Regions from separate parts of the Sphingomonas qomolangmaensis genome, predicted to be linked through region 1. Evidence: predicted binding sites of a transcription regulator. Region 1 holds the regulator's gene; each other region holds the start of a gene.
What was found. The regulator LexA, encoded in region 1, represses DNA repair genes until DNA is damaged. The targets are predictions, from matches to a motif close to GTTCCNCNCTTGTTCT.

Region 1 (3,277 bases):
ATTTGCCGCAGAACGTGGGGCGCGGGGCGGTGGTGTCGCTGCGGGCGCGGTTGATGCCGCCGGGTGCGGCGGCGGTGCCGGGGGCGTATGACTTCCAACGGGTGGCGTGGTTCGGCGAACTCGGCGCGACGGGCCGGGCGTTCGCGCCGATCGCGGTGGTTGCGGCGGGCGAGGTGCCGGGGGCGGGACTGCGCGAGCGGCTGACGCGGCATATCCAGGCACGGATCGAGGGGAGCGCGGGCGGCATCGCCGCGGCGCTGGCGACGGGGGATCGCGGCGCGATCGACGAGGCCGATGACGAGGCGCTGCGGCGATCGGGGCTGGCGCATCTGCTGTCGGTCAGCGGGTTGCACGTTACCGCGGTGGTCGGTGCGACGATGCTGCTGGTGCTCAAGCTGCTGGCGCTCAGCCCGGTGCTGGCGCTGCGGTGGCGGTTGCCGATCGTCGCGGCCGGCGCCGCGGCGGCGGTAGCGGTGTTCTATACCTGGCTGACCGGTGCCGAGGTGCCGACGGTGCGGTCGTGCATCGCGGCGCTGCTGGTGCTGGCGGCGCTGGCGATGGGGCGCGAGGCGGTGACGCTGCGGCTGGTCGCGGCGGGAGCGACGATCGTCCTGCTGCTGTGGCCCGAGGCGCTGATGTCGGCGAGCTTCCAGCTGAGCTTCGCCGCAGTGACCGCGATCGTGGCGTTGCACGAACACCGGGTGGTGCGCGGCTGGTTCCTGAAGCGCGAGGAGAGCCGGGGGGCGAGGCTGCTGCGCGGACTGGCGTCGCTGCTGCTGACCGGCATGGTGGTCGAGTTCGCCTTGATGCCGATCGGGTTGTTCCATTTCCACAAGGCGGGGTTGTACGGCGCGCTCGCCAATATCGTCGCGATCCCGCTGACGACCTTCGTCGTGATGCCGCTCGAGGCGGCGGCTTTGGTGTTTGATGCGGCGGGGCTGGGGGCGCCATTCTGGTGGCTGGCCGAGCGGGGACTTTGGGCGCTGCTGTGGATCGCCCACACCACCGCCGATGCGCCGGGGGCGGTGAAGGCGTTGCCTTCGATGCCGCGTGCGGCGTTCGCGCTTATGGTGGCGGGCGGGATCTGGGTGGCGTTGTGGCGGACGCGGTGGCGGTGGCTGGGCGCGGTGCCGCTCGCGATCGGCGTGGGGTGGGCGGTGGCGACGCCGGCACCCGATTTGATCGTCACCGGCGACGGGCGGCATGTGGCGGTTCGGACCGGCGACGGGGGGATGGCGCTGCTGCGCGATCGGGCGGGGGATTATGTCCGCGGGGTGCTCGGCGAGACCGGCGGGACCGACGCCGAATTGTCGGCGCTTAGCGACGATCCAAGGGCGCGCTGCAGCAGTGACCTGTGCCTAGTTCGGCTACCCGCCGAAGGTCGGAACTGGACCATCCTCGCGACCCGCAGCGGTTATCTAGTCCCGATCGCCGACTTCGTCGCGCTGTGCCGCGCCGCCGACATCGTGATCAGCGAGCGGCGCTTGCCGCGTACCTGTACCCCGCGGTGGCTCAAGCTCGACCGTCCGATGCTGGCGCAAACCGGCGGGGTGGCGATCATGCTGAAGGGTGGGGAGGTCCGTACCGTTGCCGGCCGGCCAAGCGACCACCCGTGGCGGCTGCCCCAAACGGTGCAGCCGCCGCGCAGCTTCAATAGCGGCGGAGCAGCCCGGCGAGCTTCCCCTGGACGCGGACCTGATCGGGGCGATAGCGCTGCGGATCGTAGGAGCGGTTCGCCGGATCGAGCCGGACCATCGCGCCTTCGCGGCGGAAATATTTGAGCGTCGCTTCGTGTTCGTCGACCAAAGCCACGACGATCTCGCCGTCGCGCGCGACTTCCTGGCGGCGGATCAGCGCATAGTCGCCGTCGAGAATCCCCGCCTCGACCATCGAATCGCCCGACACTTCGAGCGCATAATGTTCGCCCGCACCGAGCAAGGCCGCCGGGACGGGGAGCATCTGCGCGCTTTCCATCGCCTCGATCGGCAGACCCGCGGCGATGCGGCCGTGGAGCGGAATTTCGATCACGTCATTGGCGGCGCGCGGCGCGGGGCTGGCTGCGCGCGAGGGCGCCGGTGGCGCGGAAGGCAACAAAAGCGACACTACGTCCCCCGTAGAATCGGCCTTTCCGCGCGCGGCGACGGGTCGCTCCGGCATGCGCAGGACTTCGAGCGCGCGGGCACGATTGGGCAGGCGGCGCAGGAATTGGCGCTCCTCCAAGGCCGAGATCAGGCGGTGGACCCCCGACTTCGATTTGAGGTCGAGCGCCTCCTTCATCTCCTCGAACGACGGCGAAACCCCGGTCTCGTTCAGGCGATCGGCGATGAAGCAGATCAGGTCATGTTGCTTGCGCGTCAGCATCAGCGTTCTCCGTCGGGAACAGACGTGGAACGTGTAGGCAACAGCTTCGATCAAGTCAAGCTTGCCTTAACCGATCATCAGGACTTCCACCGAGTCGCCCGCCAGAGCGGCGGGGGCGTGCGGCGCGCGCAGGATCATACAGTCGCTGTGGGCGAGCGTGCGGAGCATCGAACTGTCCTGCCGCCCGGCCGAATAGACGATTCCCCCCTGGATCGTGGCGCGCAGGTGATCGGCGCGGTGATCGTTGGCGGGGAGCGGGCCGGCGAGCGGCAAATGGCGCGTGGCGAGCGGCAGCGTGCCCCCGGCCATCGCCACCACCAGCGGCTTCACGAAGCGAAGCGTGGTGACGAACGCCGCGACCGGATTGCCCGGCAAGCCGATGACAAGCGTGTCGCGCAGCCTGCCTGCGAGCATCGGCTTGCCCGGCCGCATCGCGATCCGCCAGAAATCGATTTGGCCGCCCGCCGCTTCTAGCGCGGGACGGACGAGGTCGTGGTCGCCGACCGAGGCGCCGCCGGTGGTGATCAGCAGATCGGCATCGACGCGGGTGAAGGCGGCCTCGATCGCGGCGCGATCATCGGGGAGGATGCCGAGCTGTTCGATGCTGACGGGCAAGCCCGCAAGCATCGCGGCGACGAGGATCGAGTTCGATTCGGGCAGGCCATCGGGGGGCACGGGCTGGCCGGGGGGGACGAGTTCATCGCCGGTGGCGGCGATCGCGACGCGGATCGTGCGGCGGACGGGAAGCTCGGCATACCCCGCGATCGCCGCGAGCGCGAGCGCCGGCGGGGTAAGCCGGTCGCCCGCCGCGAGCAGCGCTTCGCCGGTGCTGAAGTCGAGCCCGGCGCGGCGGATGTGGCGGCCGACGCTGCCGGGGCCTCCGCCGTCGAGCGTCAGCACATCGCCGTCGCGCGCG
Region 2 (3,277 bases), 490 kb from region 1:
GGCGGATCGAACAGGTGGAGCGGACGAAGCGGCGGCTCGCCGGGCTCGGGGCTGTCCCAGGCGGCAGGGGTGCCGGTATCGACCGCGGGGAGCGTCAGCACGCCTTGCTCGGGGATATGCGTGTCGCGCGTGGCGAAGCGGCGGATCCGCCCGCGCCCCAGCCGCGCGCTGAGGCGATCGACCAATGCCGCCATCGCCTCTTCGCTGATCGTCCCGCCTTCGAGCTGGAGCTGGGTCGGCGCAAGCGGCTCGATCGCGGGGATCGCCAGGCGGATCATGTCGAAGCCGAAGCCGGGGTCAATCGGATCGGCGAGCGAATCGACGCGCTCGCCGAACAGCCGCACCAGCATCGCGGCATCGCGCAGCGGCTGGCCGCTTTCGACCGCGAGATCGAACACCCGCCCATCGCTGCGGAACAGCCGGACGGCGAAGCGGCGGCCGCCCATGTGGCGCTCCTCGAGCTCGGTCGCGGCCTGTTGCGCCAGATCGCCGATCGCCGCGAGCGCATCCTGCGTCCGCGCGATCGGCTCGGCGAAGCGGCGCTCGAACAGCATCGCTGGCGGCGGGCGGCGCGGCGAGATGCGGCTGTCGGACGAGCCGAGCACCCGCGCGAGCATGTCGGTGGTGTCCTTGCCGAAGCGCGCCGACACCGGACCAGACGGGCGCACCGCCAGATCGCCCAGCGTCTTGAGCCCGGCGCGGCGAAGCGCGGTCTCGGTCTCGTCGTCGAGCCGCAGCGCCTCGACCCCCAGCCGGCGCAGCGCCGCATCCTCGCTCGCCGCAGGCGCGGTCTGGAAGCGCGCGAGCGCCTGCGCGCCTTCGGGGCTGCCGGCGAAGGCATGGCGCAGATGCCCGGTCCAGCGCGCCATCCGCGCCTCGACATCGGCGAGCAATCCGGCCTCGTCGCCGAACAGATGCGCCGCGCCAGTGATGTCGAGCGTCAGCCCGTCGGGCGAATCGAGCGCGACCATCGGGGTGTAGCGCTCGCACCCGTCGGCCAGCCGTTCGAGCCAGCCGATATCGGCGACCGGATCGGCATCGAACACCGCAAGCTCGGGCACGCGCGCGCGGGCATCGGCGAGCGACAGCCCGGCGGCGAGCCCCAGCGCCTGCGCACGCGGATCGACCGCGACAAGGCGGATCGCGCCGCGATCCTTTTCGACCAGCGCGAACGGCGAATCATCAGGCACGTCGCAATCGGGCACCCCCATCCGCACCAGCCGATCGACCGGCAGGAAGGGAAACCACAGCGCCAGATAGCGCCGGCGCGCGGAAGCTTGCTTGTTCACGATCCCACTCCACTCGCCAGACCCCGCCTTGGGCGCGGCCACGCTGGCGCAACAATTCGACTTCGAGCGCGGGATGCCCCGGCGCATCGGCGGCGAGCGGCACCGATGCCGCCGCGCGCACCGCCCAGCGAGTCTGCGCGGCGCTGGGCGAAGGTTCGGCGGCGATCCGAAGGATGATCGCGGTGACCCCCGATTCCTCGGCCGCCAGCGCCAGCCGCCGGCTTGCGGTGAGATCGAGCCGGCGCGGATCGCGCCACAATTCGATCAGCGCGATCCCGACATCGGGGCAGCGCACGACATCGGCAGCCGCGCGCAGCACCGCGAGCGGATCGGGCAGCAGCCCCAGGATCAGCCGGTCGGGGTCGATACCGATCTCGACCAGCCCCGCGGCATGGAGCTGCCCGCCCTGCCGATCGGCGGTTTCCTCGCGCAGCCACACGATCCCGCCGCCCAGCCGCCGCGCCAGCATCGCCGCGAACCCCGCCGCGCAGCTCGCATCGGCGGCATCGAGCGCGAACACCTCGTGCACCCGCCCGCGCGCCAGCCCGCCGCCCAGCGCCAGGTCGATCGCGGCATGACCGGTCGCCACGCACGTCGACGCGATCGAGGGCGGTGGCTCGATCGCGGCGATCCTGCGGCGCAGGTCGCTCAAGGCGGACGACTCGGTCATAATTGTTCACTATATGTTCTTATCGCGCCGATCGCCGAGCCGAGTCAATCGCGCCCTGCCCCCGCGCGGGCGATTGACCCCCGCCGCCGCAACGGGCATATAGTAACAACTGTTACCAGTTTAGGAGCGATGCCGACCATGGATCATATGGACGTGAACCCGATGGGCCTCGACGGCTTCGAATTTTGCGAATTCACCTCGGCCGATCCCGATCGGATGGCGGGCCAGCTCGAAGCGATGGGGTTCGTCGCGGCGTCGGTGCATCCGACGCGCGACGTCGTTCGATACAAGCAGGGGCGGATCAACATCCTGCTCAACCGCGAAGCGACCGGCCATGCCGCCGAGTTCCGCGCGGCGCACGGCCCATCGGCCAGCGGGATGGCGTTCCGCGTGCAGGACGCCAAGGCGGCGTTCGATGCAGCGATCGAGCGCGGCGCGAGCGCGGCCGATGCCGCCGAGGGCGCGCTGGGCGAAGGCTATGCGCTGCAGGGGATCGGCGGATCGATGCTGTACCTGGTCGATCGCCACGGCGCGCGCGGCAGCCTGTATGACGACTGGACCCCGGTCGAGGGGGCGGCGGAGGCCGAGGCGGCGAACAACGTCGGGCTCGACCTGCTCGATCACCTCACCCACAATGTCCGGCGCGGGCAGATGCGGGTATGGTCGCAATTCTATGCCGCGATCTTCGGCTTCGAAGAGCAGAAATATTTCGACATCAAGGGCAAGGCGACCGGGCTGTTCAGCCAGGCGATGATCGCCCCCGACAAGGCGATCCGGATCCCGTTGAACGAAAGCCAGGACGACAAGAGCCAGATCGAGGAATATCTGCGCGAATATAATGGCGAAGGCATCCAGCATTTGGCCTTCACCACCGACGACATCTACGCGACGGTGGAAAAGCTTCGCGCGCGCGGGGTGAAGCTGCAGGACACGATCGAGACGTACTACGAACTGATCGACAAGCGCGTGCCGGGGCATGGCGAGGATGTCGAGCGGCTGAAGCGCAACCGCATCCTGATCGACGGCGACACCGGCGACGAGGGGATTTTGCTGCAGATCTTCACCGAGAATATGTTCGGGCCGATCTTCTTCGAGATCATCCAGCGCAAGGGCAATGAAGGCTTCGGCGCGGGGAATTTCCAGGCGCTGTATGAGTCGATCGAGCTCGACCAGATCCGCCGGGGTGTGGTGACCGTCGACGCCTGATCGACGTGCCAAGCGCAGCTTGGCGCGAGATGCGGCGCGCAGGCGCCGCCGTCGACCGGCCGGCACGGCAGAGCCGGCCCATAGGGCACGGCTTTGCCGGGACCGACGGGCC
Region 3 (3,277 bases), 250 kb from region 1:
CTGCGCCCGCAGACGCTGCAATTGCCCGACATTATTTCCGAAGTGTCGAACCTGCTCACCCGGCTACTGGGCGAGACCGTGCGGCTCGACGTCAAGCATGGCCGCGGGATCGGCGCGGTGCGCGCCGATCCGGGGCAGCTCGAACAGGTCGTCGTCAATCTGGCGGTGAACGCACGCGATGCGATGCTCGCCAAGAACCCCAATGGCGGCGGCACGCTCACGATCGAGACGCTCGCAATCACCGCTGCCGAGGTCCGCCGGATGGACGACGACGTGCTGCCGATCGGCGATTATTCGGTGCTGCGCGTCAGCGATACCGGTACCGGCATCCCGATCGAGGCGCTGTCGAAGATATTCGAACCCTTCTTTACCACCAAGGAGATCGGCAAGGGCACCGGGCTCGGGCTTTCGACGGTGTATGGCATCGTCAAGCAATCGGGCGGCTATATCTTCGCCGAATCGCCGCCGGGGCAGGGGGCAGTCTTCACCATCTATCTGCCCGTCCACACCGCGACCGAGGCGCCGGTGAAGCCGCCCCCCAAGCCGGTGCGCAAGGCCGATACCTGGGGCACCGGTACGATTCTGCTGGTCGAGGACGAAGCGATGGTGCGCGCGGTCGCCGAGCGCGCGCTGACGCGGCAGGGCTATAAGGTGCTCACCGCCGAGCATGGCGAAGCGGCGCTCGATCTGCTGGCCAATTGCGATCGCCCCGATCTGCTGATTTCCGACGTCGTGATGCCGATGATGGATGGCCCGACGATGGTCCGCCATGTGCGCGCGCGCTATCCCGACCTGCCGATCCTGTTCATGTCAGGCTATGCCGAGGAACAGTTGCGGCGTTCGATCGACCTCGACAATGTTGCGTTTCTTCCCAAGCCCTTCTCGGTCCAGCAACTCGCCGAGGCAGCGCGCGCTGCACTGCTAACCGATTGAGACTTGGCGAAACCGCCATGTTCTGCCTATGACCCGCGCATGACCGAACGCCAGCGTATCCTGATCGTCGAGGACGAGCCCCTGATTGCCATGATGCTCGAGGATTTCCTCGACGCACTCGACCGCGATGTGGCGGGAACCGCCGAGACCGTGACCGCGGCGCTCGAGCTGGTGAACGCCGGCGGCGTCGACGCCGCGATCCTCGACGTGAACCTGCGCGGCGGCGAAAAGAGCTGGCCGGTCGCCGACGCGCTGGCGGCGGCGGGCATTCCCTTCGTGCTGGCAACCGGCGGCGACGTGCTGGCCGACGACCATCGCAACCGCCCGGTTTTGTCCAAGCCCTTCACGATGGACGGCGTCGAGAAGGCGCTCGATTCGCTTTAAAGCTTTGAAGGCACCATTGTAGGGCTCCCCTCGCTGAAAGGGAGGGGCTGGGGGTGGGTCTGTGCCTGGCGTATGCTGTCACCGGCTGCGCGTCAGGGACTCGCAACCACCCCGTTCGCTTCGAGCGAAGTCGAGGAACCGCCCTGTCACACTCGGCACGCGCTTTCCCCCACTCCCAAAGAAGCAGCCAACCCGGCGCAAGCCATAGCCGCGCCACAATCGGGCTCAACGATCACGTTTCCCTAGAGGAAGCCCGCCATGCTCGAACTCCTCGCCAACCTCCTCCAGGCAGCCAACCCGGCGAGCGCCCCGCTGATGCGTATCGACATCCTCGATCGCTGCGCTGCCCCCGCCGGCGACGAAATCATCGTTTGCGGCGATCGCAACGCCAACGAACGCTTCCGCCTGCGCCCGCTGCGTGGTGACACGGCGGGATCGTCTGCGCTACCCAAGGCAGAAATCCTGCTGTTCGGCGATACCCGCGCCGCTGCGGAGGTCGAAGCAGAACAGATCGGCCCCGGCCTCACCAGCCAGCGCATGATGCTCCGCCTCAAAACCCCCTTCTGACTTCGCCCCTCTGTGGAAGCGAGCGACTGGAGGTGCGTCGGTTGCGGTAACGGCGGGCCTCGCCCCGAACGCACTCCGAAGTTCACCTCTTGTTCTTGCGGAACAGACCATATACATAACCATCATGCGTTGAACGGTTCGCGCGGTTGTTCTAGCGATAGGGGGGCTCCAACATGGCAGCACAACTCAAGGTGATCGACAGCAAGATGGCAGCTTCCACCGACAAGGTCGCGGGCGACCGGCAAAAGGCGCTCGACGCCGCACTCGCGCAGATCGACCGCGCATTCGGCAAGGGCTCGGCGATGCGGCTGGGCTCGAAGGAGGCGATGCAGGTCGAGGTGATCTCGACCGGATCGCTCGGGCTCGACATCGCCTTGGGCGTCGGCGGCCTGCCGCGCGGCCGGGTGATCGAAGTTTATGGTCCCGAATCGTCGGGCAAGACCACGCTGGCGCTCCACGTGATCGCCGAGGCGCAGCGCGGCGGCGGCACCGCGGCGTTCGTCGATGCCGAGCATGCGCTCGACCCGGTCTATGCCAAGAAATTGGGCGTCAACATCGACGAGCTGATCGTTTCGCAGCCCGACACCGGTGAGCAGGCGCTCGAGATCGTCGATACGCTGGTGCGCTCGAACGCAATCGACGTGCTGGTGATCGATTCGGTCGCCGCGCTGGTGCCGCGCGCCGAAATCGAGGGCGAAATGGGCGACAGCCATGTCGGCCTCCAAGCGCGGTTGATGTCGCAGAGCTTGCGCAAGCTCACCGGCTCGATCAGCCGCTCGCGTTGCATGGTGATCTTCATCAACCAGCTGCGGATGAAGATCGGCGTGATGTACGGCAACCCCGAGACGACGACCGGCGGCAACGCGCTCAAATTCTACGCCTCAGTCCGCCTCGACATCCGTCGCACCGGCCAGATCAAGGACCGCGACGACATCGTCGGTAACGCCACGCGCGTGAAAGTGGTCAAGAACAAGGTCGCGCCGCCTTTCAAGCAGGTCGAATTCGACATCATGTATGGCGAGGGCATTTCCAAGATCGGCGAAATTCTCGACCTCGGCGTCAAGGCCGGCCTCGTGGAGAAATCGGGTGCGTGGTTCAGCTACGACAGCGTCCGCGTCGGCCAGGGCCGCGAGAATTCGAAGAATTATCTGCGCGAGCATCCCGAAATGGCCGACAAGCTCGAAAAGGCGATCCGCGCGCGCACCGACAAGGTCGCCGAGGAGTTGATGGTCGGCCCCAGCGCCGAGGACGATCTAGACGACGAATGATTCGGGAGGGCAGGGGCCTTGTGCGCATCGCGCGCGGCCCCTGCTGAGCTGCCGACGGCAGCGTGCATGCTTTGAGAGTATACCATCGGATAAATGTTGGCGCCGGCGCCGGCGCCGCCTGAGAC

Region 2: a site for LexA is predicted at 1,964-1,979, ahead of NMP03_RS07305 (ImuA family protein). Genes of this name have one in related genera too.
Region 3: a site for LexA is predicted at 1,965-1,980, ahead of recA (recombinase RecA). Genes of this name have one in related genera too.

The regions. Positions count from the first base shown of each region.
Region 1 is NZ_CP101740.1:1,057,857-1,061,133, reverse strand. Features, by position in the region: partial or broken gene NMP03_RS05040 (ComEC/Rec2 family competence protein) at 1-1,049, shown strand, start outside; gene lexA (transcriptional repressor LexA) at 1,651-2,361, opposite strand; gene NMP03_RS05030 (molybdopterin molybdotransferase MoeA) at 2,428-3,277, opposite strand, start outside.
Region 2 is NZ_CP101740.1:1,543,598-1,546,874, forward strand. Features, by position in the region: gene NMP03_RS07300 (Y-family DNA polymerase) at 1-1,289, opposite strand, end outside; gene NMP03_RS07305 (ImuA family protein) at 1,183-1,959, opposite strand; gene hppD (4-hydroxyphenylpyruvate dioxygenase) at 2,098-3,165, shown strand.
Region 3 is NZ_CP101740.1:811,351-814,627, forward strand. Features, by position in the region: gene NMP03_RS03885 (hybrid sensor histidine kinase/response regulator) at 1-933, shown strand, start outside; gene NMP03_RS03890 (response regulator) at 973-1,317, shown strand; gene NMP03_RS03895 (hypothetical protein) at 1,576-1,884, shown strand; gene recA (recombinase RecA) at 2,058-3,152, shown strand.